4 regions of the Mucilaginibacter sp. 5C4 genome follow, and region 3 is predicted to be linked to each of the others. Evidence: riboswitches for the same ligand, from Rfam matches in the RefSeq annotation. Region 3 holds a riboswitch; each other region holds the start of a gene.
The links. A riboswitch is a leader RNA that binds a small molecule or an ion and turns the genes downstream of it on or off. The one in region 3 is predicted to bind S-adenosylmethionine.
Positions count from the first base shown of each region.

Region 1: it holds a riboswitch for S-adenosylmethionine, as region 3 does, so the genes downstream of both, RHM67_RS18025 (cysteine desulfurase family protein) here and RHM67_RS17175 (peroxiredoxin) in region 3, are expected to answer to the same signal.
Region 2: it holds a riboswitch for S-adenosylmethionine, as region 3 does, so the genes downstream of both, RHM67_RS08255 (SusC/RagA family TonB-linked outer membrane protein) here and RHM67_RS17175 (peroxiredoxin) in region 3, are expected to answer to the same signal.
Region 4: it holds a riboswitch for S-adenosylmethionine, as region 3 does, so the genes downstream of both, RHM67_RS12605 (O-acetylhomoserine aminocarboxypropyltransferase/cysteine synthase) here and RHM67_RS17175 (peroxiredoxin) in region 3, are expected to answer to the same signal.

Region 1 is NZ_CP133775.1:3,844,621-3,852,253, forward strand. It holds gene RHM67_RS18010 (DUF2271 domain-containing protein) at 1-762, shown strand, start outside; gene RHM67_RS18015 (PepSY-associated TM helix domain-containing protein) at 752-1,390, shown strand; partial or broken gene RHM67_RS18020 (IS5/IS1182 family transposase) at 1,656-1,861, opposite strand; gene RHM67_RS18025 (cysteine desulfurase family protein) at 1,988-3,124, opposite strand; SAM riboswitch class I at 3,224-3,340, opposite strand; gene RHM67_RS18030 (hypothetical protein) at 3,714-3,902, shown strand; gene lpxB (lipid-A-disaccharide synthase) at 4,303-5,430, opposite strand; gene RHM67_RS18040 (hypothetical protein) at 5,431-5,757, opposite strand; gene surE (5'/3'-nucleotidase SurE) at 5,750-6,526, opposite strand; gene RHM67_RS18050 (CsbD family protein) at 6,661-6,846, opposite strand; gene RHM67_RS18055 (alpha/beta hydrolase) at 6,938-7,633, opposite strand, start outside.
Region 2 is NZ_CP133775.1:1,751,670-1,759,302, forward strand. It holds gene RHM67_RS08255 (SusC/RagA family TonB-linked outer membrane protein) at 1-2,940, opposite strand, end outside; SAM riboswitch class I at 3,321-3,429, opposite strand; gene RHM67_RS08260 (hypothetical protein) at 3,687-4,319, opposite strand; gene RHM67_RS08265 (hypothetical protein) at 4,289-4,642, opposite strand; gene RHM67_RS08270 (hypothetical protein) at 4,687-4,911, opposite strand; gene RHM67_RS08275 (TonB-dependent receptor) at 5,291-7,633, shown strand, end outside.
Region 3 is NZ_CP133775.1:3,650,568-3,658,200, reverse strand. It holds gene RHM67_RS17180 (SulP family inorganic anion transporter) at 1-571, shown strand, start outside; SAM riboswitch class I at 899-1,015, shown strand; gene RHM67_RS17175 (peroxiredoxin) at 1,213-1,848, shown strand; tRNA gene RHM67_RS17170 (tRNA-Cys) at 1,865-1,935, shown strand; gene RHM67_RS17165 (DUF5996 family protein) at 2,185-3,114, shown strand; gene RHM67_RS17160 (class I SAM-dependent methyltransferase) at 3,302-3,958, opposite strand; gene RHM67_RS17155 (carbohydrate binding family 9 domain-containing protein) at 4,159-6,330, shown strand; gene RHM67_RS17150 (alginate lyase family protein) at 6,693-7,633, opposite strand, start outside.
Region 4 is NZ_CP133775.1:2,678,353-2,685,985, forward strand. It holds gene RHM67_RS12590 (glycosyltransferase family 87 protein) at 1-389, opposite strand, end outside; gene RHM67_RS12595 (homoserine dehydrogenase) at 518-1,750, opposite strand; gene RHM67_RS12600 (alpha/beta fold hydrolase) at 1,750-2,805, opposite strand; gene RHM67_RS12605 (O-acetylhomoserine aminocarboxypropyltransferase/cysteine synthase) at 2,886-4,199, opposite strand; SAM riboswitch class I at 4,433-4,544, opposite strand; gene RHM67_RS12610 (trans-sulfuration enzyme family protein) at 4,686-5,801, opposite strand; gene RHM67_RS12615 (hypothetical protein) at 5,891-6,265, shown strand; gene mqnE (aminofutalosine synthase MqnE) at 6,521-7,633, shown strand, end outside.

The sequences.
Region 1 (7,633 bases), 190 kb from region 3:
ATCGGCGGCAAATGGTATTCCCATATTGTTGACCCCCGTACCGGTAAACCGGCTGGCAGCGTGATCAGCGCAACGGTTATTACTAATAACTCTGTAGACGCTGGCGCACTGGCAACCGCGTTGAATGTGCTATCGCCTGAAGAAGGTAAAAGATTGGTTTCCACTGTCCCGAATGCCGAGTTTATGCTGATCACTGCTGACGGAAAACGGATAGAAAGTGACGGCTGGAAAAAGTATGAGATAGGTAATGTTAATCAAAAGGCGGATTTGGCGACTACAGTCAAAAGCGATAAATTATGGGATCCCGCTTATGAGTTGGCTATTAATCTTGAACTTGCAACTTTAGAAGGCATGCGAGTGCATAGGCCATTTGTCGCTGTTTGGGTAGTTGATGCTAACAAGAAGCCCATTAAGCAGATCGCGTTGTGGTACAGTAAACCCCGGTGGCTGGACGAAATGGCAGCATGGTATGCAACTTATTATGACACATTCGCTTCGGGGAAAAATAGTATCAGTTCAACCACGAGCGCAACAAGGTCCGCCGGAAAATACACGTTGAAATGGGACGGGAAAGACGACAAGGGCAATTACGTAAAGCAGGGCGCATATACTATTTATATAGAAGCTGCGCGAGAACATGGTAGCCACCAACTTATGACCCAGGAGATCGATGTAAAAAAGATGCAGCATATAAATATTCAAGGGAACCCGGAAGTTGCATCAGCATCACTTGACTACCGTAAAAAATCAGATGGAAACTAACAACGTAAAAAACAAACAAGCAAACGGAAATAACAAGGACTTGAAGCGGCGTACAGCCGTTTTTTCACGTTGGTTGCATATTTATCTCTCCATGCTGAGCTTTCTTGTAGTTCTATTTTTTTCAGTGACTGGACTTACCCTTAACCATGCAGACTGGTTTGACGGCAAACAAGTTGAACAGAAATACAAAGGAAAACTTTCACCTGCATGGGTAACGATGAAAGACACAGTCAAGATAAGGAAACTTGAAATTGTCGAATTTCTGCGCAAGAATTACAATATTAAAGGATTTGTGAGCGATTTCCTGATACAGGATGACCAATGTACGGTCTCATTCAAGGGGCCAGGCTACAGCGCAGATGCATTCATCAGCCGCAAAGATGGAAACTTTTATCTAAGAGAGGTAAAACTGGGCATGGTCGCGGTACTGAATGATTTACATAAGGGACGCGATAGCGGTAAGCCGTGGGGATGGCTAATTGATATTTCTGCAATATTTTTAACACTAGTTTCCTTAAGCGGACTTGTAATGCTTTTTTTTATTAAAAAAAAGAGAGTAAACGGATTAATACTATTAGGTATTGGAATGGCAATTTGCTGGCTTGTTTATGTGTTCTATGTAGGCTAGTCCCGCTAAAAACACTTTGGCATGCCCTTAATTGGATAAGTTATTTAAATGAAATATTCTTAGCTTCATATGCTTGATCGACAACCTTGTTCGTTATAACTCAAAAAAACCTTCTCCGATAACTTGCCCAAATTCACCTTGCCAATCAATTTAGTTGAGGGAATTGGGGAGTTCCTGATATAATGCTCCAAGCCAAGCATGGCTTTGTAAGCGTCCGGCTCTAGGTCTTCAATTGATATTCTGTCCATCTGTCGTTATTCAATCCCTCCAATGCTGAATATGGGTTGGATCTTGACAGCGAATGAGTAGCATCAACTATAATGGATTTGAATCGGATAATGCCCTTCTCAATGGCTATAGAGACCGTTTTGCCTATCAACAGGTTCAACGGGTCAGCACCCTTCAATCGCAGCTTCCGGAATTTTGTCAATGAACCGGGGCTATTACTTCCTGCTCAGGGGGCATTTCTAAAGGACTTTTTCAGTGACCTCCTAATTAGTCGGCCTTTTTTGTTTTTATTTGATTATACGAGCCTATTCGCTACCTGCCGCTATGGTAAACAGCGCTAATACGTTCCGGGGAAATCGGGATTAACTATTATGCTGCAATGGCTTTATATAATGCCGATAGCTTTTCTACCGTGTAATCAATTTCTTCGCCAGTATTAAATTTGCTGAAAGAGAACCTGACGGTGTTTCTTGACAGATCTGCACCTATGGCTTTTAGCACATGTGATGCCGTACCTGTTGAACATGCGCTGCCTCCCGATACCGAGATATTATTCTGATCAAGGTAAGTCAACAGATTGCCGGCTACGTGGTTATCAGGCAAGCTTGCACTTAGTACAGTATAAAGGCTTTTATCTGCAATGGCCGAATTGCCGTTGAAATATACATCCCCTATTTGTTCCTGCAGTTTAGTTATCATCCTGTTTTTTAATTTTTGGATATAAACATGGTGCTCGTCAATATCTCGGTAAGCAACTTCTAAAGCTTTTGCCAGGCCTATTATACCGTGGATATTTTCGGTACCGGCACGTAGCTTGCGTTCTTGTGTACCGCCGTGTAATAATTGTGATAACTGCACACCATCACGGCAGTAAATAAACCCTACCCCTTTGGGCCCGTGAAATTTATGTGCCGATGCCGCTATAAAATGCGTGTTTAGTTTCGACAGATCGTGCCTGTAGTGACCCATGGTCTGTACCGTGTCTGAGTGAAAAAGTGTGCCCCTGCTTTTACAGACCTGGCCAATCAGTTCGATGTTGTTAAGATTACCAATTTCGTTATTGGCATGCATTACCGATACCAGCGAGCGGCTACTGCTTCTTAACAAAGCATCCAGGTGGTTAATATCCAGGTTACCGTGGCTATCGGTATTGATGAAGCTTAGTTTTATTTCGCCGTTATTTTTCAATACTTCTAAAGTATGCAGCACGGCATGGTGCTCAAACGGGGTGGTAATAACATGTTTTATTTGATGGGAGCGCACGCTCGACAGGATGGCGGTATTATCAGCCTCGGTGCCGCCGCTGGTGAATACAATTTCGTTTGGCGATGCATTCAACATGTCGGCTATAGTAGCACGCGCACCTTCAATAGCTTGCTTCACCTCGCGGCCATGCTCGTGGTGTGACGACGGGTTACCGTAATACTCTAATAAATATGGGGTGATGGCTTTAAATACTTCGTTATCCAATTGGGTAGTGGCTGCGTTATCCAAATAAATTCTCATCGTGTCTGTTTTTAAAAATGTTACCGGCGTTGCTTTAGTAACTTATCTCAAAAAAAAGAGGACACAAAGGATAAAGCTATTAACTTTTAATGTATGGTCATCTTATCTCTCTCCCAATTGTTCGGAGCAGGAATTAGCACCTTTTACACACTTGTTAAAGCGGTACAGGTTGCTAAGACGTCGTAGGGCCTTTCCCTCTGTCTTTCTGGATAAGTTATTAAAAGAACGAATTAATGATGCAAATATATAATATATTCTATAATGCCCATGGTTTTAATAGAATTAATTTGAAATATTTTAATTTGGAGCTTAATTAGCCAATTATCGGATACCCTTCCGAACAACCCAAAATTTAAAAACGGACACTTATTTGGCCATTAAACGACGTGTTGACTATTCTTTACAACAGCGTGTACTGCTTTTGCATACACCTTTGCTAAATACTGTTTTAATATTCGGTCTAAAACTTACGTTTCTGCACATTTTTGGTTTTAATGTAAAAATATATCGTACCTGATGTCATTTTTTTTCATTGTGATGAAAAGTTTGGCATTAGTTTGGAATAGTATATATAAAACGGAGATAAATTATGATCGACGAAACAACTGAAAACCCGGACGAAGAGAAAGAGTGGGAAAACCCTAAAGCTCCTGAAAATACATCTGACGAGCGGGACGAAGAGCAAATAGCAAGGCAATACAAAGAAGCTAAACGCAGACATGATAACCTTAGCGAAAACCAGGACAAAGAGAACAACGAAGAACAAACTAAAAACTAAAAAAACTTTAAAATATTGAATTATGAAAACTCACCAAAAACCATCTACCAGCAAATTAGTTAACCGTTTCGATAAAGAGTTAATGAACATTTTGATGAAAGACCTTAAAAAATTAAAAATTGCAAGCCGCATAGCTGCATAGTTAATCAAACAAAACTTAACTCATACACAACTATCTACTATTAAAGCTCAATACAAACCTGCAACAAGTAAATTAGTTACCCGTTTTGATAACGAATTAAAAAACTTATTAATGGAAGACCTTAAGGCTTTCAGAGAGAGAAATCAGTTTATATCAAGCAACAAACAGAAAGTTGCACAACAACAGTTGGAGCCGCCTGATCAATCATATAATCTACAACATCTATTTACAACATTCCTTTAAGAAAATAAAGCCTTGCTATTTTAGCAAGGCTTTATTGTTTTGGGCGTATTTTACAATAAGTTTAGCCGTTTTGGCCGAGGCGCCGGGCGCGCCCATCCGCTCATCAAGCACATCATAATCGGCTAGCATTTGTTGGCGATGGTGGGCGTTGTGCAGCAGGTTATTCAGTTCTTCAGTAATATTCAATGAGGTACAATCTTTCTGGATCAGTTCTGCCACCACTAGCTTGTCCATAATAAGGTTTACCAGCGATATGAATTTTATCTTAATTAGCATACGGGCAATGCCAATGGTGAGCGCGTTGCCCCTGTAAACCACTACCTGCGGCACATTAAATAAAGCGGCTTCTAATGTTGCTGTGCCAGATGCTACAACCGCGGCTTCTGCATTGGCGAGTATATCATAAGTGGCATTAAATATCACGGGGATATTTTTATCGCCAAGGTATTGTTTATAGTATTCGGCATTGAACGACGGCGCGCCTGCCACCACAAATTGGTGATGGGGGAATTTTTCTAATGCGCCCAGCATTTCGGACAGTAAGCGGCTTATCTCCTGCTTGCGGCTGCCGGGTAAAAGGGCAACTATTTTTTTACCGGTAAGGTTATTATCTACAATGAAATTAGGATTGGGTTTAAAAGCATCAACAGCATCCAAAAGGGGGTTGCCTACGTAATCGATCTCCATCCCCCAACTCTTGTAAAATTCCACCTCAAACGGCAGGATGCAGAACATGTGGTCGACAACCTTTTTAATCTTCAATACACGTTTCTGGTTCCAGGCCCAAACTTTTGGGGAGATGTAATAATACACTTCAATTCCCTGCGCTTTGGCAAACTCAGCTATCTTCAAATTAAAACCTGGGAAATCTATCAGTACCAAAACATCCGGTTTGTAAGCCATGATATCCGCTTTGCATTTCTTTAAATTTTTGAGGATCGTATTCAAATTGATAACCACCTCTACAAAACCCATAAAGGCCATATCGGCGTAATGCTTTACGAGGGTACCACCTTCGGTCTTCATCAGGTCGCCGCCAAAAAAGCGGAAATCGGCCTGCTCGTCTAGCTCTTTTAAAGCTTTCATCAGGTTCGCGCCGTGCAAATCGCCGGATGCCTCGCCGGCTACCAGGTAGTACTTCATTTATCGGTATACTTTTAAGATGAATATCAACAGCGTGCACACAAAGGTAGCTATCATTATCCCGGTTGAAGTTTTATCCAGGTAGGCCCTTGCAGAAAACCGCAGCATCACCAAATTTATCCCAATGGCTATAAGATACGGCATAGCTGGCTTATCCATTATCACAGCGTCATTCTTCAACAACACCACGAATATCACCCATGCAAGCACTGGTGGTATCATGCCATATAATATACCTACAAAAAGATTATTCTTTGGCGAGAACTTTAAAGTCTCCTCTTTCGGGAGAGATTTAGAGGTGGTTGAAAGGTTATTCTTTTTAAACATTAAACGTCCAGGTATTTAAAACGGGTATAGCGTGGTGCGCGGTCATATCAAATTGCACGGGCACAACAGACGCGTAATTATGGTCGAGTGCCCAAACATCGGTATCCTCGCCGTGGTCGTTATTCTGGAACACACCCGTTAACCAATAATAAGGGCGTTTGTAGGGATCCATCCGCATATCAAATTCTTCAGCCCATTTGGCGTTGGCCTGGCGGCAAATTTTAATGCCCTTTATCTTATCCCTGGCCGGGAAATTCACATTAAGCACTGTACCCACAGGCAGGCCGTTGGCCAGCACCTGCTGCGCTATCTCTTTCACATATTTTTGGGAAGGCTCAAAATCGGCCTGCATAGAGTAATCGTCTAAAGAAAAACCAATAGACGGGATGCTTTCTATAGCACCCTCAACAGCCGCCGACATGGTACCAGAGTACAATACATTGATGGAATTATTAAGTCCGTGATTAATCCCCGACACACAAAGATCGGGCTTTACGCCATTGAATACTTTGGTTACGGCAAGTTTAACACAATCTACCGGTGTACCGCTGCAACGATACATTTCTATGCCTTCGTAAATATCAACCTCATCTAAACGGAGCGGTTTACCAATGGTAATGGCATGCCCCATGCCCGATTGCGGACTATCGGGCGCAACAACCACAACCCTGCCAAGCTCTTTCATGGTGTGCATCAGAGCTTTTATGCCCGGCGCGGTTATACCATCATCGTTTACTACAAGTATCGTGGGTTGTTTAGACTTAGCCATGCGGCAAAAATAACTATAATTGAATTAAGCTTTGGGTAGATGTTTATTAAATTATTCTGTTCACAACCGCTGTTTTATTAGTTGGGTGAAAATATGAGGCCAAAAAAAAGCCCCGAAGAATCGGGGCTCATATACTATAAACTTTTCAACCAGTCTATCAGATCTTCGCGGCTTTTGCCTGTTTTTTGTTGCAGGCGGCCAAGTGTTTCATCGTCCTTACCCTCTTCGTGCGCCAAGTCATCGTCGGTTAAATCGCCGTATGCTTGCTTTATTTTACCTTTTAGCTCGTTCCAGCCGCCTTTTAATTCTAACTTATCCATTATTTGTTTCTCCTTAATTTAGATGTATAAGAATAACAGGTGGGGGTTAGTTTGGTTTTCAAATAAGCAAAAGATGAGGGATTAGAATAAATTATACCCCCAAAATCTCTTTTACCACTACCCGCTCAAACGCTTCAAAACATTCCACATGCGGGAAATGGGCGGCATCGGGAAATGCATAAAATCGCTTTTGCGGTGCGGTCAGTTTTTCGAAGTAGTTTTTCGCGCCCTCATAATACGTATGGTGGTCATGTTCACCGTGGAAAAAATAAACGGGTATTTGGTAGTTAGTTATGTTATCGCTGATGTGGGTAGTGATAATACCATCCCAAAGTTTATCTAAACTCAGAGATGCGCCCTTCATGTAGTTAAGCTTATCTTTTAGAGAATATTCTTTAAAAATAATTAGTTTCCATATCGCAAATAAAAAGATGTTTTTCTTGCGCATGCTACCGCTATAAACCGCCACATACCATCGCTGGAAATTCAGATATGCCGACCATGCCTTGATCCCGGCATCCCTCGCAGGAACAGGGTATTTATTCAGCTTACCAAGCACACTTTTATCCTTACGGATAGCTGCTTGCTCTTTTACAAATTCGTAAGATTCCAGTTCGGATCGATACTGATCTGTCACCTGCCCAACGCTTAAATAGGCGTGAAACAGTTCCGGGTGGCGGTTCACCAGTTGCGACCCAAGAAACGTACCCCATGATTGACCTAAAACATAAATCTTACTTTGTCCAAATTTATCTGCCAGGTAGCGGGTAACCACTTCAGCATCCAA
Region 2 (7,633 bases), 1.9 Mb from region 3:
AACAAATGCTTCGTCTACATTGGTAAAACCTTTGTAGTACGACTGTGCAGGTAAAATAGTGGTGTTGGCTGTACCGTCGGCTTTTACGCCTTTAAAGATCATACCGTCATCATACACGGTTTCTCCTGCAGGCGCGCTTGCACCGGTGTTTACCTGTATAGCTCCTGCCGATGCGATATTGCCTGGGTAGTAGTAACTTAAACCACCATTTGCTGCGCCACGGCCCGGAAGGGTAGAGGCCAGCACACCTGTATATGTACCGGTACGGTTGGTATTAGAATAAATTGAACCACCAATACGTGCATCTACCAAAAAGCTTAGGTTTATACCTTTATAGCTAAAGCTGTTGGTAATGCCGCCCAGCCAATCTGGTGTAAATTTACCAAGGTCCTGGTTGGTAGGGTTAATAAGAGGTGTGCCATTTGCACCAATAATAATATTGCCAGATGCATTGCGCTGATAAGCGGTTCCAAATAAAGTACCATATGGTTTACCAACAGCTGCCAGCACCTGCACTGTACGGTTTGTGCCTATCGTATAACTTTGCAACCTGCCTTCGTCATCAAGCGAATTCACTTTACTGCGGTTACGGGCATAATTCACATTTATATCCCATGAAAAATCTTTTGTTTTAACCGGTGTAAGGCCTAATTGCACCTCTAGCCCTTTGTTATTAATTCGGCCGCCATTAATAAGCTTTTGGCTGTAGCCGGTTGTAGGGCTAACCAGTACGCTCAAGATCTGGTTAACGCTATTAGTGTTATAAACACTTACATCAAGCTTAACACGGTCCTTTAAAAAGCCTAATTCTACACCTGCTTCACCAGAGGTGGTTATTTCCGGTTTCAGATCGGGGTTAAGATATATACCTGAAGCATTTTGCTGCGGGCTTGAGCCAAATGGTGCAATAAAATTATAAGTGTTTATCAACTGGTAGGCTGTTGCGGGTTTACCCACACGAGACCAGCCTCCCCTTAGTTTGGCATAGCTTAAAAAGTCACTTTTAATATCAAGGGCCTCAGATAAAATCAAGCTACCATTAACCGATGGATAAAAGTAGGACAAGTTATTTAACGGCAGGGTAGATGACCAATCGTTACGGGTGGTAAAGTTTAGGAACGCGTAATCCCTGAAACCAATTTGCGCCGATGCAAAATAACTGTATGTTTTTGTTTTGTAGTATTCGTTTGATGAAACCAGCGGGTCGCGCGAGTTGCTTAGCGTATATAAGCCGGCTACCGCCAGTTTTGGCGCAAGCTGGTAGTTGCGTTCGTTTAAATTAGTAGCGATGTTACCACCGGCCAGTAGATCGATACTGAAGTCTTTATTCAGCTTTTTAGTGTACTGTAAACGGCCCTCGGTATTGGTTAGGGTAACGCCGTAAGCATCCTCTTCGTACGAACCGAATGGCGTACCGTTGGTACCATAAGCAACGCGGCTTTTGCGGCGGTCATTAGAATAATCGGTACCTATACGGAAGTTGGCAGATAACCCGCTAATGATTTTGTAATTTAATTCCACGCTACCGATCAGGCGGTTTTTATGTTGGCCAACAGTATTTTCATGTGCAATAAAATAGGGGTTGCTGTAATAGCTGTTGTTCCAGTTGAATGTGTTGCCGTTTGCATCGCGGTAATTTTTGAGTTGATTAACATCAACCTGGCGGCCAAACCAGGTAAACTGTAGCATGGTACTGGTGGCCCGCCTGCCATAGGCGCCGGGCAGGTTGTCGGCATCGTCTTTAATATAGTTAGCTATAGTAGTAACTGTTAATTTGGGCGTTGGTCTAAATGTACCATTAAAAGAAAATGTGTTACGGCCCTGCGAAGAATTTGGCACTACCCCTGTTTGATGCAGGTTGTTATACGAGATCCTGTAGTCGAATTTTTCGCCGCTACCTGCCAATGCAACGCCATTGTTGTAGGTAACACCTGTTTTAAAAAAATCGCGCACGTTATTAGGGTGGGCTACAAATGGTACAGGTTGCCCGTTAGAATAAAATTGCGGTATCAGCCTGCCATCCAAAGGCGGCCCCCAACTTTCGTCCACACCATCATTTACGCCTCCACCTTTACCATCAACGTAACTAAATTTTCCGTTCGAGCCCTGGCCATATTGGTTTTGATAATCCGGAAAAACCTTGAGGGTTGCAAATGAAGTGTTGGAATTAATGGTGATGCCCAGGCCGGCTGTTCCTTTGCCGGTTTTTGTTTTTATGAGTATAACACCGGCTGCAGCACTCGAGCCATACAACGCGGCAGCATTAGGCCCCTTTAACACACTTACGCTTTCTATATCATCGGGGTTAATATCTGCCAGGGGATTTGCGAAATCGCGTGAGCCATTGGTGCCAAGGCGTTGAGCATTGTCGACTATAATACCGTCAATAACAAATAATGGTTGGTTTTCACCGGCGATAGAAGTTTCCCCTCTGATGATAATGCGGGACGAGCCCATATCGCCCTGACTGCCGGTTACCTGCACACCCGCGATTTTTCCGGCGAACGAGTTGATCAGGTTAGTTTCTTTAGCTTCCGAAAAATCTTTTGATTTTAAGCCCTGTACGGAATAACCCAGCGACTTTTTATCTTTAGAAATATTAAGCGCGGTTACTACCACCTCATTAAGGGAGTTGGGAGCTTCCAGTAAAATTATCCGCAGGGGTGCGCCGTCGTTAGTAACCGTTACCTCTTGTGTGGTAAAGCCAATGTAAGATGCCTTTAATACATCGTTTATGTTTGCGCTAACTGTAAATTTGCCCTGAATATCCGTTTGGGTACCTGCGGCAGACCCTTTAACGCCAATGCTTACACCGGGTAACGGCTGCCCGTCTGACGCCGCGGTTACCACACCGCTTATTTTTACAGCCTGGGCATTTGTCTGCTGTATGGTTAGTAATAGCAATGCAATTGCCAGTATCTGTTTGTAAATTTTAAACATGTTGTTTATTCTTTTTGATAAAAATGCCAATACAAAATATAACAAGCCTGTGCAGGTTTGCGGCGAACGATGCCGAACCAGCGAGCTTAATAAAGTGTAAAGAATGAATTGGTAATAATTTTTTCCGGGGATTAGCAGGAATGCCTATACCGGTAACGTGGCTGTAAGATTAACAGCAACAACACATGGCAGGCATGCGGGTAATTAGGTTTAAATTGATGTAGAAGTTTAATGTACTAAGCAAACGACTTCGTTTAATGAGAGTAATGATTGTTTTCATATATAGACTGATTTTATGTTCAGTTCTAATTAACAATTAAACAGGCAGGGTTATGGTGATGGTCTAATGAGTGCCTTTACAGGCATGCAATAACTTGCGAACATTATCTTTTCTGCATTGCTGCAAATAGGAATTAGCACCTTTATACCTTTGGCGTACAGGTTGCTAAGACATCATCGGGCCTATCCCTCAGTCTTTCTTGATAATTATTAAGAACTATTTAGATGCAAATATATAATATATTCCATAATATCTACGGTTTTTATAGAATATATTCATTTTTCTGTTCCGTGTGTTTTATAGTGTTGATTTACAGGGTTATTTAAGTTTTTTTTGGGACTAAATAAAAGCAAAATGCCCACCCGTTATCCGGGCAGGCATTTTGCTTTGGAGCCAAAAGGATTGAGAACGAACCCTAATGCTCTTTTTCTTAATTGGATTCGCTTTAATCAGGATTGCTTAATCCTTAAAAATTGGGATCGAAATTAAAATATATGGGGTTAGACAGCCCTATCATATTTCCGGCTAATGCGGCCGCGCCCGGCACCTGCGGGTAATTAGTTGAAGGCCCATCTACCGTTACACGATAATAAGTTCGGCCTGATGTTTCCGGGGTTTCTGTAAACTCTACGAATGGTGCTTTGTCGATTGTTTGATAGGTGCCACACTTATTGCCGTTTTTAATAACATTTATGGTGAAATTTCCGGCAGGGATGCTCTGACCGGATAGCCGGACGCGGAACTTTACTTGTTTGCCCGTTGCTTTGGCATTATCGCCCATCATCATATCCATTTTTTCATCACCATTGATATCCGCATAAAATTCTACATGGGGCGCATACGGGTTAGTACTGATGGAAACCCGGCCATTTTTAAGCGCATCAATCACCGCCTGGCTGGTGCGCTGCTTAGCAAAAAACCATGTTGTTGGGGTGCCTACATAGTTAGCATTTCGTTGGCTGCTGTTAGGAGTTGCCTTATCGGGCGAATTTGGCGTACCATGGTGGGCGTCGCTGCCACCTCTGCCGGTGAGTTTGCGACCAGAGGATAGCATATCGTCCCAGATCATTATTGCATTGGCGTTTTTGCTCCAAAGCACCGAATTCCATACTTCAATGGAGTTGACCAGGTCGTAAGAATATCCAAAATTATCTTTGCCACTCGGGTGGTTGGCCGATAAATGGATATTAAGCTGCCTTTCACCCGCCCTATTACCGTATCGCGCTGATCTCGGACATCATAAAGCGACTGATGGTTATAGGGTTTAGCAGAAAATACATTGCCATGCCCCCGTGTGGTGGTCCATTCGGCACCGTACAATAACAAAACAGAATCTGATTTAAATTCGGGGTCTGCCCAGGTGTTATGAGCAACGTCTCCGTCAACATGGTTGTCGTGGTCGGTGATGCAAAGGAAATCCATCCCAACAGATTTGGAAAATGCAATGTTTTTGTAACCGAATTATTTCAGGATTCTTTACTGTGGCGGGAGTGTACGTGTAGTTCACCTTTCAACCCAAAACCATCGGTTAGGCTGCTAACGGGCGGCAGTACACCAATCTCTTTAACCCAGGGGTTTTTGCTTTTGGATTGCCCGAACAAGGGCTTGGCAATACCTGTTATAGTAATGATCAAGAGAAGAATATTAAAAATACCCAAACCCGGGCGTAATGTTAAACTGTTTTTAAACATGATCTAATAATGTAAGCTAAGTTATGTAGATGATAAACGTAACCGGCAATCTTATGAAAGAGATGTGAACTGGCTTTTATCAAATGTTACTTTATGATTGGTGGTAAACACCCGATAGTTTAAGTACCATACAGTTGATGAGATTAACATAGCATAAGTTAATTAAGCCTCCTTATTATAGCAAAGCTTGCCCAAGCAGCCCACCTTTATTTATTATTAAATCAACGTTAAGCACCTGTAGGTAATTAGAGCCGGCGCGTGTAAAGGGATTGATAATATTATTAATAAGCTAACAACCAATTGATAATTTGCTAATAAAGCTTGTTTTACTTTGCATTTAATTTAAAAGAAGTTCTATAACATTAAAATCATTTTACATATGAAACAAATTTACCAGCGCTTCATTAAGGGTTTCAATTATCATACAAGGCACTGGATAGTGTTGCTTTGTGCCATGATATTTGGCTTATCGCCGGCCTTGTCACAAACCGGGCGTAATGTAAGAGGCACCGTTACCGACGAAAAAAACCAGCCGCTCCCCGGTGTTTCGGTAGTAATTACAGGTAGCAGCACAGGGGTGATGACAGACGGCAAAGGCGAATTTGCCGTAACGGTTACCGGTAACATAGTTACCTTAAGATTTAGCTTCATAGGTTACCAGCCTAAAGAAGTAAAAGTAGGATCGGACAATACCATCAACGTTAACTTATTGCCCGATGCCAGGCAACTTAAAGATGTTGTGGTTATTGGTTACGGCACATCAAGTAAAAAGGATGTAACCGGTGCCATTACCTCGGTTAAAGCAGAAGAGTTTAATGCAGGTGTTTTAACTACCCCTGCCGAATTGTTGCAGGGTAAAGTTGCTGGTTTAAATATAACCAAAAGCGGCGACCCCAATAAACAAGCTGCTACTATACTACGTGGCCCCTCTACATTCCGCGAAGGTGCTGCACAACAGCCATTTTATGTTATAGATGGTGTGCCCGGTGCATCTATAGACCTGCTTGCACCTGCGGATATCGAAAGTATCGACGTTTTAAAAGATGCATCATCCACAGCTATTTATGGTTCGCGTGCAGCAAATGGCGTTATCATTGTTACCACCCGCAAATCAAAAGCCGGCCAAACCAGGCTAACCTATAGCGGTTACGGCGCAGTAGAAAAAATATCAAAAAACATTGATGTTTTAACAGCGGATGAATTGCGCAAATACTTAGCGGACAATGGTGTGGCCCCTTTAGCGAAACCATTAGATGATGATGGCTCTAATACAAATTGGCAAAAACTTGCCCAAAGGACGAGCTACTCGCAAAATCATAATCTTTCATACAGCGGCGCAGGCAACAGCGGCGAGTATGGCGCCAGTGTAAACTACTTTAAAAACAACGGTGTATTAAATAACACCAATCTGGAGCGTACTATTTTTAAAGGTTATATTAACCAGCGTTTTTTTAACGACAGGCTTAAGCTGGGCATAACACTTACTAACAGTGGAACTAAAAGCGATGATATTTTACAAAGCCAGGTGTTGCCCGGCATATTGTTTTACCTGCCAACGGTAAGCCCTTTTAACCCGGATGGTAGTTATAAGGAAAACTTTGCCCGTACAGGCAGCGGTACGTTAAACCCGCTATCATTAATTGACAATAACTTTATTAAAACCGATAATAACAAAACCTTGGTAAACGGTTTTGTACAGGTTGATATATTGAAGGGATTGAAATTTACGCTTAACGGTTCTACTCAAAAAGATCAGAACAATGTTAATACCTACTACAACAGCAAATCTGGCGTTGCGGTAGGTCTTGGTGGTGTTGCTAACCGCACCGCATATAAAAACACCAGCAATGTGGTAGAAGCTTTTTTGAATTACGATAGGGATTTTGGCCTGCACAGCCTCAAATTGTTAGGTGGTTACTCTTATCAGCAAGACCGTACAAACGATGGTTTTGGTGTACAAACGCAAGGCTTTTCTAACGATAATTTGACTTTCAATAACCTGTTCCTGGCAAACCCAAGCAACCTGGCGCAAATAAAATTCGACCCTAATTACATTTCTACTTTAAGGTTGATATCTTATTATGGCCGTGTGCAATACCAGTACAACGATAAATACCTTTTACAGGCATCGTTAAGGGAAGATGGTTCTTCGGCCTTTGGTATCAACCAACGCCACGGTTATTTCCCGGCTGTTTCTGTGGGATGGAGAATTATCAGCGAGAAATTCATGGAGAAGGCACCCGTGATCAGCGACCTTAAACTAAGGGCAGGGTACGGTGTATCCGGTAATAGTTTGGGTTTTGATGCCTTTACCGCACAATTGATATATGGAATCCCCCCGGGTGGTGGTAAATTCTTAAACAATGGCGTTATTACAAACCCAATAGGCCCAGTACGTAACGACAATCCCGAACTGAAATGGGAGAGTACCGCCACTACCAATATTGGCTTAGACTTTGGTTTTCTAAACAACCGCATCACCGGCTCGGTAGATTACTACATCAAAAAAACCTCCGGTCTTATCTATACTCAACAAGTATCTACCACCCAATACTTTTACCCATTGCTAACAGCTAACGTTGGTAAAATAAAAAATAGCGGTATCGAGGTGGTTTTAAATGCCACCCCGGTAAAATCTCAAAGTTTTACCTGGCGCACATCTTTCAACGTATCGCATAACAAAAACGTAGTAGAGAGTTTATCCAACACTCAGTTTGCCGTT
Region 3 (7,633 bases):
CGCGCCCGTTATTGGCCGCTTACCAATGGCAGCACTTACCGGCGTAATGATAATGGTGGCGTTCGGCACTTTTGAATGGATCAGTTTTAGGATCTTTAATAAAATGCCAAAGCAGGATGTTTTTGTAGGCATACTGGTTGCTATTATAACCGTACTGCTGCATAACCTTGCGCTGGCCGTGCTTATAGGTGTTATAATATCTGCACTGGTGTTTGCCTGGGAGAGTGCCAAACGCATCCGTGCCCGTAAATATATTGATGACAACGGTGCTAAACATTACGAAATTTATGGCCCGTTATTTTTTGGATCGGTAACAGCTTTTACCGAAAAATTTGATGTGGCGAATGATCCTGATGAGGTTATCATCGACTTTAGAGACAGCCGCGTGGCAGATATGTCGGGCATAGAAGCCCTCAACAAACTAACAGAACGTTACCATAAAGCAGGTAAAAAACTTCACTTAAAGCATTTAAGTACCGATTGCATCGCTTTGCTAAAAAATGCCGCAGATGTAATAGATGTGAACATTATAGAAGACCCCAACTATCGCGTAGCAACAGAAAAAGGGTAGCAATTAAACTTTAAATGCCGGTGCAAAGTGGCTTTTGCGTTAGGGGTAGGAGCCGATACCGGCCTTGAGCACAATGCCTGCAGGCGTATGATATGTTGGCTAACGGACCAGGCCGCAGGTAACGCCATGGTTAGTGGTTAGTTATTGGAGAATAGGGGATTAGTTAAAGAAAGAAAAATCCCCTAAATCAATAAGATCCGCTCAATCCGGGTCATTTTTTTCTACCTGTATTACAATCAATTAAATCAGGGATTTGTAATAAAATATAACGTCTATAGGGATTATAGAATTAATATCTATTTTTGTGATCTAATCGTTCTTTAAATATACTTATCCAGAAAGACAGAGGGGAAGGCCCTATGATGTCTTAGCAACCTGTACGGCCCTTGTGGCTTGTGTAAGGTGCTAATTCCTGCTTCGCGGTTTAGCGAAGACAGATAAGCTGACTTAATAGAAATTGAATGCCACATGGCATTTCTCTTATCGCCTTTTTACAAGGCTCTCTTAAACGCTTTTCCCAACGGATAATTATTGAAACTATTTTGCAAAACTTAGCTTTATTGATATATGCCCCACCCAAACCCTCTTGGTTTGCAGAGGGCTTAATAACAAAGGCTATATTAACATAAAAAACCAACAACATGAGTTTACGACTTGGCGACGACGCCCCAAACTTTAAAGCACAAACATCACAAGGCGAGATTGATTTTTACGAATACCTGGGCGATAGCTGGGGTGTGCTATTTTCGCATCCGGCCGATTATACCCCGGTGTGTACCACTGAACTTGGCAAAACCGCATCCCTCAAAGATGAGTTTGAGAAACGCAATGTAAAGGTAATTGCCTTGAGTACCGATAGTGCAGAATCTCACAAGGGCTGGATCAGCGATATTAACGAAACGCAAAACGTGGAAGTTACCTTCCCGATCATTGGCGATGAGAGCCGCGAGATCTCGCAGGCTTATGATATGATACACCCGAATGCTTCATTGGTGGCTACCATCCGTTCGTTGTTTATTATAGGGCCGGATAAAAAGATCAAATTGATCATCAGCTACCCGGCATCAACAGGCAGGAACTTCCAGGAAATTTTGAGGGTGATAGACAGCCTGCAATTGACAGCTTACTACAGCGTGGCAACCCCTGCCGACTGGAAAGACGGCGAAGACGTTGTAGTATTGCCATCTATCAAAACAGAAGATATACCGGCAAAATTCCCTAAAGGGTTTACCGAGGTGAAGCCTTATTTGAGGATGACACCACAGCCCAACAAATAGGGTTTAAATGATATAAAGTCGCGTGGCCGAGAGGATAGGTGTGGGTCTGCAAAACCTTTAACGGTAGTTCGAATCTACCCGCGACGTCTAAACTGACTGACTAATAATGACTGGGCGGTGGGCTGAGGAGCCCATCGCCTTTTTTTGTTTTTTACTTACCCGGTAATCGCTACGCTTCCCCACCCTCTCTCCGCAAGCGGAAAGAGGGTCAAAAACAAAATATTACCCACCCTCTTTGCGCAGCAGAGAGGGTGGGGCACGGAGTGCCGCGGGGTGAGTAAAATAGCAAACGGGCTTATTTAATAACAATCCCACCCTTCACTTGTATATTTAAATATGAGTAACCCAACCCACGCCTGGCCCAAACTCGATTTCCATTACCTGAAAGATACCATTAACACCGTACATATGTGGACGCAGATGATTGGTAAGGTGCGTCTCAAAAAAATGCCCTGGATCAATCACTCCTGGCAGGTAACACTTTATGTTGGCGCTACAGGTTTAACAACCGGCAGCATCCCGTATAGTGGCGGTGTTTTCCAGATAGATCTTGATTTTATAAACCATCAGATACATATAACTACCAGTAACGGGCAAAAGATCTCGTCAGCCTTATGTGCCGAAACTATTGCTGCTTTTTATCACCAACTGATGAACAACCTTAAAGCTGCAGGAGTAGAGGTGGATATTTACGCCGTACCAAATGAACTTGAAGTAGCTATCCCGTTTGCAGAAAACACCGTGCCATGCACCTACCATCCCGAAGTGATGAACACCATTTGGCAGGCGCTTATCAAAATCCATAATGTATTTACCGATTTCCGGTCGGGCTTTTTGGGCAAGTGCAGCCCTGTACATTTCTTTTGGGGCGCGTTCGATCTGGCGGTTACCCGCTTTAGCGGCAGGCCTGCACCCAAACATCCCGGCGGCGCACCAAACATGCCCGATGATGTGATGCAGGAAGCCTACTCGCACGAGGTTAGCTCATGCGGTTTCTGGTTGGGTGGTGAACAGTTCCCGCACCCTGCATTTTATAGTTACTGCTATCCAACGCCCGAGGAGTTCAGTAAGCAGCAGGTTAGCCCGCCCGAAGCATTTTACAGCGGCGAAATGGGCGAGTTTTTACTGACCTATGAAGTAATACAACAATCAGAACATCCCGAAGAAACCCTTCGTCAGTTTTTGCAAAGCACCTATGATGCCGCGGCAATCACCGGCGATTGGGATAAGAGTTTAGAATGTGATTTGCAGGGGTTGAAGGAGTAGAAAGCCTCTCCCCGGCCCTCTTCTTCGTAGAAAGAGGTAAAAAGATGTCTAAAAAAAGCGCCTGAAGGCCGTTTTTTTGTGGTGTGTTCACGGAAATCCCAAATATTAAAAAATTTATGATCTGATAATGAGTGGTTTGTGAAGGTGTTGCTGTGTTTACACCGTGAACGTGAACACGCGGTACAAATCAAAACGAGAAGCTATTCTCCCTCTCCTTTGGAGAAATCCGGGGTGAGGCCTTTTGCACACACCACGTGGTCATACATCTCAATCCCTGCACATTGGTGGTCTTTATCGGCTCAAAAAGCTCGCCGCCTAACTCAGAGGTATATTCTAATAATATCTGTTCGTTAACCAAAAAACGTTCGGAGCCATCAGGCAGGGCAAAGCAACTATTGCCCAAAGCGACCACCTTATCCTCTATCCCGATATCAGACGCCAGCCTTGCAAACAGATAACCACCAGGTTTTAGCACCCGCCACATCGAGCGCAGCATGGCATCGAAATGGTTGCTATCTGTTGCAAAATGCAATACCGCGCTGCTGATCACCAGGTCAAACTCATTATCCTTAAATGGCAGCTTTTCGGCAGGCGTAACTTTGAAGTTTTTGGCTGATAGTTTTGGTGCAAGTTCTTTAACCAATTCCTTAACATGCGCAACTGCGTCGGGGTTTGGGTCGATGCCGTGAACTTCGAAGCCGTTTTGCAGGAAATAAATTAAGTTACGGCCGCCGCCACAACCTGCATCAAGTACTTTTTTACAATCATCAAACCGGCCTTTTAAAAGCTGATCGAACAGGTAAATATCAATATTGCCGAGTTGTTGCTGGAGGGTATTTGCCATGATGTTAATTTTCTAAGTCGCAGTCTACTCACCCCGATATCGCTTCGCTTCGAGGCCGGGGAGAGGCTAATGTAACAATATTGCAAGCCCTTTAACAATCAATTCTTTTGACGCGCACATTATCACATAATATTTATATTATTGTGTATCGCTAACACACCTGCGATGGTATTATCTCACAACCTAAGTACCATACTAAATTGCCTAAAATTAAAACCATACTGTTACTGCTGTGCTGCTGCATGCTTAGTGGTTACGTATCTGCCCAAAAAAAGAACGCCGGTTATCAATACCACATCCGCCGGGTGGCGTCACCCATAAAAATTGATGGTTTGCTTGACGAGGCCGATTGGCTCAGCGCCGACACCGCTGGTAAATTTTTTATGGTTTTACCTATGGATACCAGCTTTGCCAAATTACGTACCGTAGTACGCATGGCTTACGATAACGATAACTTTTACATTTCGGCAGAGTGTTATATGCCCACACCGGGGTACATGGTAGAGTCGCTGAAGCGCGATTTTAACTTTCAGAAGAACGACAACTTTATCTTTTTTATGGACCCGTTTGATGCCCGTACCGATGGCTTTAGCTTTGGCTCCAACGCGGCCGGTGCCCAATGGGATGGCACCATGTACGAAGGCGGCAAGGTAGACCTCAGCTGGGATAACAAATGGTACTCGGCAGTTAAAAACTACGATAATAAATGGGTGTTCGAGGCGGCTATCCCGTTCAAAAGCATCCGCTATAAAAAGGGTATTAAAGAATGGGGGATCAATTTTAGTCGTAACGACTTAAAGACCACCGAAAAATCAAGCTGGGCGCCTGTACCAAGGCAGTTCCCAACGGCATCGCTGGCCTATACGGGTACTATTATTTGGGACGAAGCACCGCCTGTAGCCACCCGCAATATTTCCATTATCCCATACGCATTGGGTGGTATCACTAAAGATTTTGAAAATAAAAAAGATGCTGTTTACCACAAAGAGATAGGTGGCGATGTTAAGATAGGCCTTACCTCGTCCTTAAACCTCGACCTGACCGTTAACCCCGATTTTTCCCAAGTGGAAGTGGACCAGCAGGTGATCAACCTGAACCGTTACGAGTTGTTCTTCCCCGAGAAACGCCAGTTCTTTTTAGAGAACGGCGACCTGTTTGCCAATTTTGGTTATGCTGATATCCGCCCGTTCTTTTCGCGCAGGGTAGGGCTGAATGCACCCATCAGGGCAGGGGCAAGGCTTACTGGTAAAATAGATAAGGACTGGCGCATCGGCGTAATGGATATCCAAACGGGACAATCGGGTTCTGCTAATTTACCGGGGCAAAACTTTGGGATCGTAACACTGCAAAGGCGGGTTTTCGCGCGCTCCAACATCGGGTTTATGTTTGTGAACAAGGATGGTACGGGCAGCGCACCAATGGCTGGCAGTACAGCCAATGCCTATAATAGAAACGTGGGTGCCGAGTTTAACCTAGCATCATCAAACAACCTGTTAACAGGTAAGTTGCTTGGCCTAAAATCATTTACACCCGGCGTTAGCGGCAGCGATTTTGTGGCCGCAGCCAACCTGCAATACCTAAGTAAATATTGGACGTTTGCCATGCAGCAGCAGTACGTAGGCAAAAACTACAATGCCGAAGTGGGCTATGTGCCGCGTGTGGGTTACAATAAACTAAACCCATTAATCCAACATAACTTTTTCCCAAAAAGCGGAGCCATACTCTCGCACGGCGTGCAAGCCAGCGGAATTTACTTTTTTGACGAAGGTTTTAAATCGACAGATAACGAAACGATCCTGAGTTATCTTATCACCTTCCGTAACCGCAGCACACTGACGGTATCAGGACTGGATGATTATGTAAAATTACTGCGCCCTTTCGACCCTACAAACACCGGCAAACCAATGCTGGCAACTGGTTTTACCAACCACTGGAACACTATAGATGTGCAATATGCCTCCAAACCACAAAGCGTGTTTACCTACCTGTTTGAAGCTGCCCGCGGCGGGTATTACGATAACGGAACAAAAACCACGCTGATAGGCCAGGTGGGCTACCGCTTCCAGCCTTATGTAAATTTGGTGTTGAATACCTCGTATAACGATTTGCATTTGCCCGCGCCATACGGCCATAATAAATTCTGGCTCATTGGTCCGCGTGCTGATGTTACTTTTACCAACACCTTGTACTTTACCACCTTTGTGCAGTATAACGAGCAGGCTAAGAACATGAACATTAACAGCCGCTTCCAATGGCGCTATAAACCTGCATCAGATCTGTTCATTGTTTATGGCGATAACTCTATCCCCTCGCCGTTCACTGTCAAAAACCGCCAGTTAACTATCAAGTGGACGTATTGGTGGAATATATAGGGGAGATGTGTAGGTGCTTCCTTTCAGCGCGTCATTACGAAGCAATCGCACATAGGCAAGTGTGATATGCAGGGTGGACAATGTCCTAAAGAGATTGCTTCGTACCTGCAATGACGCATTTTAAAAGCAGGGCATTAACACACTAATGTTAATTTTAAATAAACGCAGGGTGTTGCATTGGCAATATTATTACTTTTGCAACATCAGAAACGCCTTATACCTTCTCTTATGGTGTAACGGTAGCACTTCTGATTCTGGTTCAGACAATTGAGGTTCGAATCCTTGTGAGAGAACACTAATTTTTATATATCTCTTTATACCAGTCTGTTATGGACTGGTATTTTTTTGGTGTAATCAGGTGTTTATTTGGTGGTATATTTATTCAAAGCCATCCGCCAGTTAAAGTAATTCTCATCCTTAGCCGCTTCGTGGATAACCTTTAGATAATCATCATCAAAAAAAGCAGCAAGCGAGAATATATAGATGCCATTCTTAGGTTCAAATAGGGTACCCGGCGCATATCCCTTTTCACCGTTCTCCGCACGTTTTTTATCGAAAGGTACTTTACTGTTTACAAATTCTGGATGCGTTTTTTCGCCGGTCATGTAGGGCGTCATGTAATCCACGCATTTTTTCAGGGTCGATTCGTTGACGGTTTGCCAGGTGAAATAGTTTTTGCCCGTTGCCCGGTAAATGGCTATGCAGGCCGATAGCAGCGGCTCAATATCGTAGGTCTGGTAATGAAAAGCGTCGCGCTCCATCAAATCATGCGTGGTACCGTCGGGGTTTAGGTTAATGTTGAGTTGCTGCTCTAATGCCCGGGTTATGGCGCTTTGGTAGCTGCTATCATGCAGCGTATAAGCGATCAGCGTGAACATCTTTATCCGGTGCGAATTCCAGTTGTTGATGGCTGTGCCCTTATTGCCTTTAGCCGTGCCGCTGTACAGTTGGGCATCGGCCATACTCTTCATCCACGCGTCGATTAATGTTCGGTCAGCAGGCTCTATATCATTCCTGATGAGGTCGTAAGCGGTAACCATATCCTCCAGTTTGGTTTCGTTGATAGGGTCTTGGGTAGCTTTGTTGGTTTTGGCCCAGTCTTTTAAAAAATCAGCCGCTTTATTTAGATATTCTTTTTTGTTGGAGTATTTGTAAACTAGCGCCAGCGCGTAGGTTTTATCGGCATCTTCCAATGATTTAAGACTTGCAGTCTTCTTCGTATCGCCCGCCAAAAGGCCTTGCGACAGAATAGTTTCTATCGGGTTAGGCGTTTCATTTAGCGCCTTATCCGCTGTCTTTTGGA
Region 4 (7,633 bases), 970 kb from region 3:
ATACTATTTATATTAAGTAACAGTATAACCAGCTTTTGCGAATTATTTAAAGGCAGTTTAGATACAGCATAATACAGTATAAAAGTTAAAAACATCACCCAAAGTATTACGCCAATTTGGTTTGGCAATATGGCAAAAGGTGCTATAACCAATCCAAATACCGGCCCGTAATGGTTTAGGTCGAAATAGTATTGTGGTTCGGGGCCAAACAAGCTTTGCTCATGTATAAGATTTAAAAAGTTATGTTTATAAATAATATAATTATTATGTGTGGTAAGCTTGTTCTCGGGATGTGTAATAATATCTTTCGCTACAGCAAAAAAACTTAAGCCAAACCAAAGCGTAAGTATAAAACGTTTATCGAACAGGATGCTTTTTAGCTTTTGCATAACAGGGTTTAAGATTTTTGCAATGATACGTAATGACAGGTAAATACAGAAATGAGAAACCCTAAACAAAAAAGAGATTGCCCGGCATTACCGATCCAATCTCTTTATAATATTATGTGTGCCCGTTGCTATGCCTCGGCTACCTGTAGTTTTTCTGCAGCTAAGGTAATACCGGTTAACTGATCGGCGAAGGCCACGAAGGCTTTTGTATCTGCTATGCGCTGCTGGTTATCAATAAGCTTTTGCAGGTTTATTTTACCTATCACAAACTTATAGCTGCCCGAGTAAAAACGTTCGTGGATGTGCTCAAACTCTAAAGCTTCAACCAAACCTTCATCCTCGTAACGCAGGTATATGTTAACTTCTACATTGTTGGTGAATTGCAGGTTATTTACACCCTTAGCTTTTTTGTATTCGTATTGATAATCGTAACGCAAGGCTGCTATATCTGATAGTACTGCAGAACCGGTTGGATGGCCGCCTGCACCTTTACCAAAAAAGAATTGTTGATCGGCAAAGGCTGCCTGTACGGTTACACCATTATATTCATACTCCACGTTATATAAAAACTCGGTTTCATTCACAAACTTAGGTAAAACAAAAAGAGTAACGTGCTTATCGTCAAGTTCCTTAGCAACCGGTACAAGCTTTATCTTTAATTTCTTCTCGCGGGCGTATTGCAGATCATTTGGTGACAAGTTTTGGATCCCTATGTTCAATACATCCTCAGGGTTGATCACAACACCATAGGCATGTGCTGCCGCGATGATCAGTTTATACTTAGCATCGTAGCCGCCAACATCCATTGTCGGGTCGGTTTCGGCAAAGCCAAGGTCCTGTGCTTGTTTAAGTGCAGTATCGTAATCAAGGTTCTCTAAATAACCTTTAGAAAGAATGTAGTTTGATGACCCATTAAAGATACCGCTGATAGAGTGGAGCAATTCGTTGTCATAATACTCCTCCAGGTTACGGATGATAGGGATACTGCCACAAACCGCACCTTCGTATAATAAAGACGTTCCGTGGATCTGTTGAAGTTCTATCAACTCATTCAGGTAAGTAGCTATCATTTTTTTACTGGCCGATACCACGTTTTTACCTGTGCTTAACGCACGTGATACAATTTCGAAAGCAGCCTCGGTATCGTTTATCAGTTCAACCACGGTATTGATTTCCGGGTTGTTCAGAATCTCGTCTCTATCGGTTGTGAAAAGTTCTTTCGGTAACGAACGTTCTTTGCTCGGGTTTTTGATGGCAATTTTAACGATCTCGATGTTCAGGTCTTTTGTTTTGATGATATCGTACAACCCCTGGCCCACAACTCCAAATCCGAAGAGGCCTATATTCAGTTTCTTGCTCATTAAGCTATTTTTTGTAGTTCTATTATTTTTCCTTTTACATCGGTTTTAAAAAACGATGTGATGATGTTTGTTAAGTCTTCTGTTTCAATTAGAAATCCATCGTGTCCATAAAACGAATCCAATTCGGCAAAGGCCGATTTTGGGATATGCCTGAACAGGTATTGCTGCTCTTCGATAGGAAATAGCACATCCGATTTGATGCCGATAACCAATGTACGTGCCTTTATCAAACTCAATGCTTTATCAACCCCATGCCTGCCGCGGCCTACGTTATGCGAATCCATCGCTTTAGATAGATACCAGTAACTGTAGGCGTTAAAACGGTTTACTAATTTTTCGCCCTGGTAACCTTGGTAAGTTGATGCTTTAAAATTATCAGTAGTACCATCACCATCTTCCTGCTGTGTGATGCCGTAAGTTTTATAACTACGGTAGGATAGGAGCGCTATGCTTCGCGCCGCTTTTAAGCCTTTACTGCCACCATCTGGCGCACCGGCGTAAAAGGTACGGTCGGCCGTGATAGCCAAACGTTGCGACTCATTAAAGGCAATGCCCCATGGTGAATGATTCGCATTTGTTGCTATCAATATCAGGTTTTTGATGCGTTCCGGCTCAATAATGCTCCACTCTATAGCCTGCTGGCCACCTAATGATCCACCTAATAAAATTTCGATATGATTGATATCTAAATGATCAGCCAATAATGTATGCGCCTTTACAATATCACGAATGGTAAACTCCGGGAAAGCCAGGTAATATGGCTGGCCTGTATTCGGATTAGTGTCAAGAGGGCTAACTGTACCATAAGACGAGCCTAACACATTAGCACAAACAATAAAATGTTCGTCGGGATTGAAGTGGTCTTCGGGGCCGAAAAGCCCTTTCCACCAGTCAAAAACATCAGAATTTGCAGTTAGGGCATGGCATACCCATACCACATTATCCCGGTTTTTATTGAGGCTTCCATAGGTAGTAAAGCCAATTGTAAGTCCTTGCAGTTTCTGGCCGGATTCCAGTTCAAACGTTCCGGTATATGTAAAACTCTGTGTGCTCATTTGTTATTCTTCGTTATTGGGGAGCAGTTGGCTAAAACAACCGCCCCCATAATAACATCACTTAAAAAACTAAAAAACTCTTATGCTAATTCAAGCTGCTGTATTTTGGCAAATGCCTGTGCAAAATCAGCTTTAATATCATCTATATGTTCAATACCAACCGCCACGCGTAATACGCCCGGCAGTACTCCTGCAGAGATCTGCTCAATGTCTGATAATTGCTGATGCGTAGTAGCCGATGGTTGTATAATTAATGTTTTTGCATCGCCAACGTTGGCTAAATGGCTAACTAATTGCAGGTTGTCAATCAAGTTATTCGCCAATTCCTTGTCACCCTTTATCTTGAACGACAATACCGCGCCAAAGCCATTTTTTAGATATTTTTTGGCAAGCGTGTGATATGCAGACGATTCTAACCCCGGATAGTTAACCGATTCTACCTGCGGGTGTTTTTCCAGCCACTTGGCCAATTCAAGCGTGTTATCTACATGGCGCTGTACTCGCAGGGATAAGGTTTCCAATCCCTGGATATTTAGCCATGAATTGAATGGTGATTGCGAAGGGCCGAAATCTCTCAAACCTTCTACACGGGCACGAATAATAAAGTTGATATTGCCAAACGGACCGTTAACACCAAATACATCATTAAATACTAATCCATGGTAACCTTCGCTTGGCTCGGTAAATTGCGGGAATTTGCCGTTACCCCAATTATAAGTACCGCCATCAACAATAACACCGCCAATGCTTGTGCCATGTCCGTTGATCCATTTGGTAGTAGATTCCACAACCACATGCGCGCCATGTTGTAATGGGCGGAACAGGTACCCACCTGCTGCGAATGTATTATCAACTATCAACGGCAGATCGTGCTTTTTGGCTAATGCCGCCAATTTTTCAAAATCGGGAATACTGAAACCGGGGTTACCAATAGTTTCTGTATAAATAGCTTTGGTTTTATTGTCGATATGTTTTTCAATATTCTCTGCTGTATCGTCCTGGGCGAAACGTACTTCGATACCCAAACGTTTAAAAGCTACTTTGAATTGATTGTATGTACCGCCATATAGGAAAGGGGAAGTAACAAAGTTATCGCCGGCCTGTAAAATGTTGTTTAACGCGATGAACTGCGCTGCCTGTCCGGATGCTGTTGCCAAAGCCGCTATACCACCTTCAAGAGCAGCAATGCGCTTCTCAAAAACATCGGTGGTGGGGTTCATTAAACGGGTATAGATGTTGCCAAATTCCTTTAGCGCGAAAAGGTTTGCGCCATGCTCGGCATTTTTAAATACGTATGAAGAGGTTTGAAATAATGGTACTGCACGGGCACCTGTGGTAGTATCAACTTCCTGACCGGCATGTAGTTGCAGTGTTTCAAATTTTAAGTTAGACATGTTCTGTAGATTAAGAGTTTTTAATTGGAAATGTTAAGATTACGGCAGGATAAAACTATCCCATTCGGCAGATCACGTATTTTCAGGAAAACAGAAAAGGGAACGTGTTAGCGAATTAACAGCAGCAACAACACATACAAATACAGCCTTGAGATTGGTTGTATGCTAAAGTTTGGGCCGATGGGGCCTGCGATGTATTTTGCTGTAGGTAAGTTAAACTTTTCATGATTAAAAATTTATATCCCCCGGTTAACTATTCTCCGGGACAGGAATTGGCACCTTCTACACCTTGTAGGGTTGCCAGCGGTTCTCTGAGCCTGATCTCTCGCCGCTTCTTTATAAACCAAAATCCGTGTGAGGGAAAATTGATCGTAGTATTGCTACCAAATAATGTTTCAAATATAGGGTAATAGGAATTTATAATCCAAATTAAATGTTTAATAAATTATCATTTCGATGTAAAAGAGCTGTGTTCGTCTATAAATATTATACCATTGCCTGTTCCAGATCAGCTATCAGATCATCGATATGTTCTAACCCAACCGAAACTCTTAGCAAATTCAATGGTGTTTTGGTATCCGTTCCTTCAACGCTGGCGCGATGTTCAATCAAACTTTCTACCCCGCCAAGGCTGGTGGCCTGGGTAAAAATTTTAAGGGAATTAACTACTTTCTTCGCTTCCGCTTCGCCACCCTTTAGTGTGAACGACATCATGGCGCCTGGAAGGCTCATCTGCGCTTTAACAATATCATACTGTGGATGCGAAGGGAGGCCGGGATACATTACTTGCTCTATACGTAGGTGTTTCTCTAAAAACGCGGCCAGTAATTGCGCATTGTGTACATGGCCTTTAACACGGTAAGGCAGGGTTTTAATACTGCGCACCAAGTAGTAGCAATCCATAGGGGAGGGCACCGCTCCACCCATGGTTTGCACATTGCGGATCTTTTCCCACCAGTCGCTTTTTTTGGCGGTAATTAACGCGCCACCCATCAAATCGCTGTGGCCGCCAAAGTATTTGGTTGATGAATGCATTACAAGATTGGCGCCCAAAGCAAGCGGGTTTTGACAAACAGGTGTGGCGAAGGTATTATCACACACTACTTTTATATTGTGCTGACGGGCTATCGCCACTACCTTTTTAATGTCGGTAATTTTTAATAATGGGTTAGATGGTGTTTCTATCCATATCACTCCGGTGTTGGGTTTGATATGTGCCTGTAAAACATCACTATCATTCACATCTACAAAATCAAACTCCAATATCCCCGCAAAAAGTGCCTTTAGCTGGTTACGTAAGCCATGATACATATCATCCGGCGCAATGATATGCGTACCCGGCTCCAATGATTGGAAAACCGACATGCCTGCTGCGTTACCGGATGAAAAAGCCGCAGCCTCAACACCGCCCTCTAATTGTGCCAGCACATTTTCTAACGAGGTTCGGTTAGGGTTGGCCGAACGGCTGTATTGATAGCCCGCAGAAAACCCGCCATCAGCATCGCGCTCAAACGTAGTTGCCATAACAATGGGTTGTACAACTGCTTTTGTTGAGGCATCGGTATGGTTACCTGCATGGATGGCTATAGTTTCTATTTTCATAATGCTGCTAATTTATAAATTGATTTTTTTTTAACGTGTAAAGTGTAGCACTTTATTTACTTTCTGCGTAATTATATAAAACCTAATCCATGAAAAAAGCCTTTATGTTGATTATTGCCGCATTAATATGCTTGTCGGCTTGTAAAAAAGTTGAGTTTAGCGATAAGTTGAATGACAGCCATAACAAATGGCTTACCTTTAGAAATCAAAGTAATAACTCTTATTCGTACACTGCTTATACAGGGTCGGTATTGGGGAATCACATCGAAACGAAAATTACGGTAACAAATGGCAAGGTTACCGCACGTGAATATATTGCAGGTACCTACAAGCCCAATACCGCTGATTTAGTTATTAGTGAAACATGGATAGAAAATGAATCTTCTTTAAATACCCATACCAACAGCGGCGCTTTCAAAATGCGTACATTGGATCAAGTTTATACTAAAGCCAAAAGTATATAGTTAAAGGCGGATCCTAAACAAAATGACATTTACTTTGAGACCGCTAACGAAGGGATGATCTCATCGGCAGGATATGTACCCAAAGGTTGTCAGGACGATTGTTTCAACGGAGTGCATATTAAAGATATCAGAAAAATGTGATTGACTTTCCATCTGTAACCACACTGTCATAGTTGGGTGTTCAAACACTCATTATAATGATACTTCCATTTTAAAACTAATGCAAATTGTTACATTTGCTCAAATATTTTTATAATGGAAGTATCAGATAATTTTCTGGTTTTGCTAAATAATCCTCAGCTTTTACCGGCACTAAAACAGATTGCTGAGAAGGTACTCCATAACCAGCGCATCACATTTGATGAAGGCGTCCTGCTTTACGAAAAGGCCGAGCTGGGTTATCTGGGAGTACTTGCCAATTACATACGCGAACAAAAACACGGTGATAAAACATACTTTAACCGTAATTTCCACATCGAGCCCACTAACCTTTGTGTTTACGATTGTAAATTCTGTTCTTACTCGCGCCTCATAAAACAACGTGCCGACGGATGGGAGTATACCATGGACGAGATGCTGGATATTGTTAAAAAATATGACGACCAGCCCGTTACCGAAGTGCACATTGTAGGCGGTGTATTGCCACAGTACGATGTTGCTTTTTATTCGGAATTATTTAGCAGGATAAAAGCACACAGGCCCGATCTGCACGTTAAAGCATTAACACCTGTCGAGTATCATTACATCTTTAAAAAAGCTAAAATAGATTACGCTACAGGCATGAAGTTGATGAAAGACGCAGGTCTGGAATCTATGCCGGGCGGAGGTGCGGAAATCTTCCATCCTGAAGTACGCGACCTGATAGCCAAAGATAAATGTACCGGTGACCAGTGGCTGGCCATCCATGAGGAATGGCACAAACTGGGTATGCGCTCAAACGCAACCATGCTTTACGGACATATCGAGAAGTTCCATCATCGGGTTGACCACATGGAACAATTGCGCCAACTGCAGGATAAAACAGGCGGTTTCCAAACGTTTATTCCGTTGAAGTTCCGTAACCAGGATAACCAAATGAGTAATGTGCCGGAATCGACTGTAGTTGAAGATTTGCGTAATTACGCTATCGCACGTATCTACCTGGATAATTTTGACCATATAAAAGCTTACTGGGCCATGATCAGCCGTACCACCGCGCAACTATCACTTAACTTTGGGGTGGATGATATCGACGGTACGCTTGATGATACTACGAAGATATACTCGATGGCGGGCGCAGAAGAGCAAAAACCGGCCATGAGTACTAAAGAATTAGTAGAGCTTATCAAAAATGCAGGGCGCTACCCAATAGAGCGCGATACGCTTTAT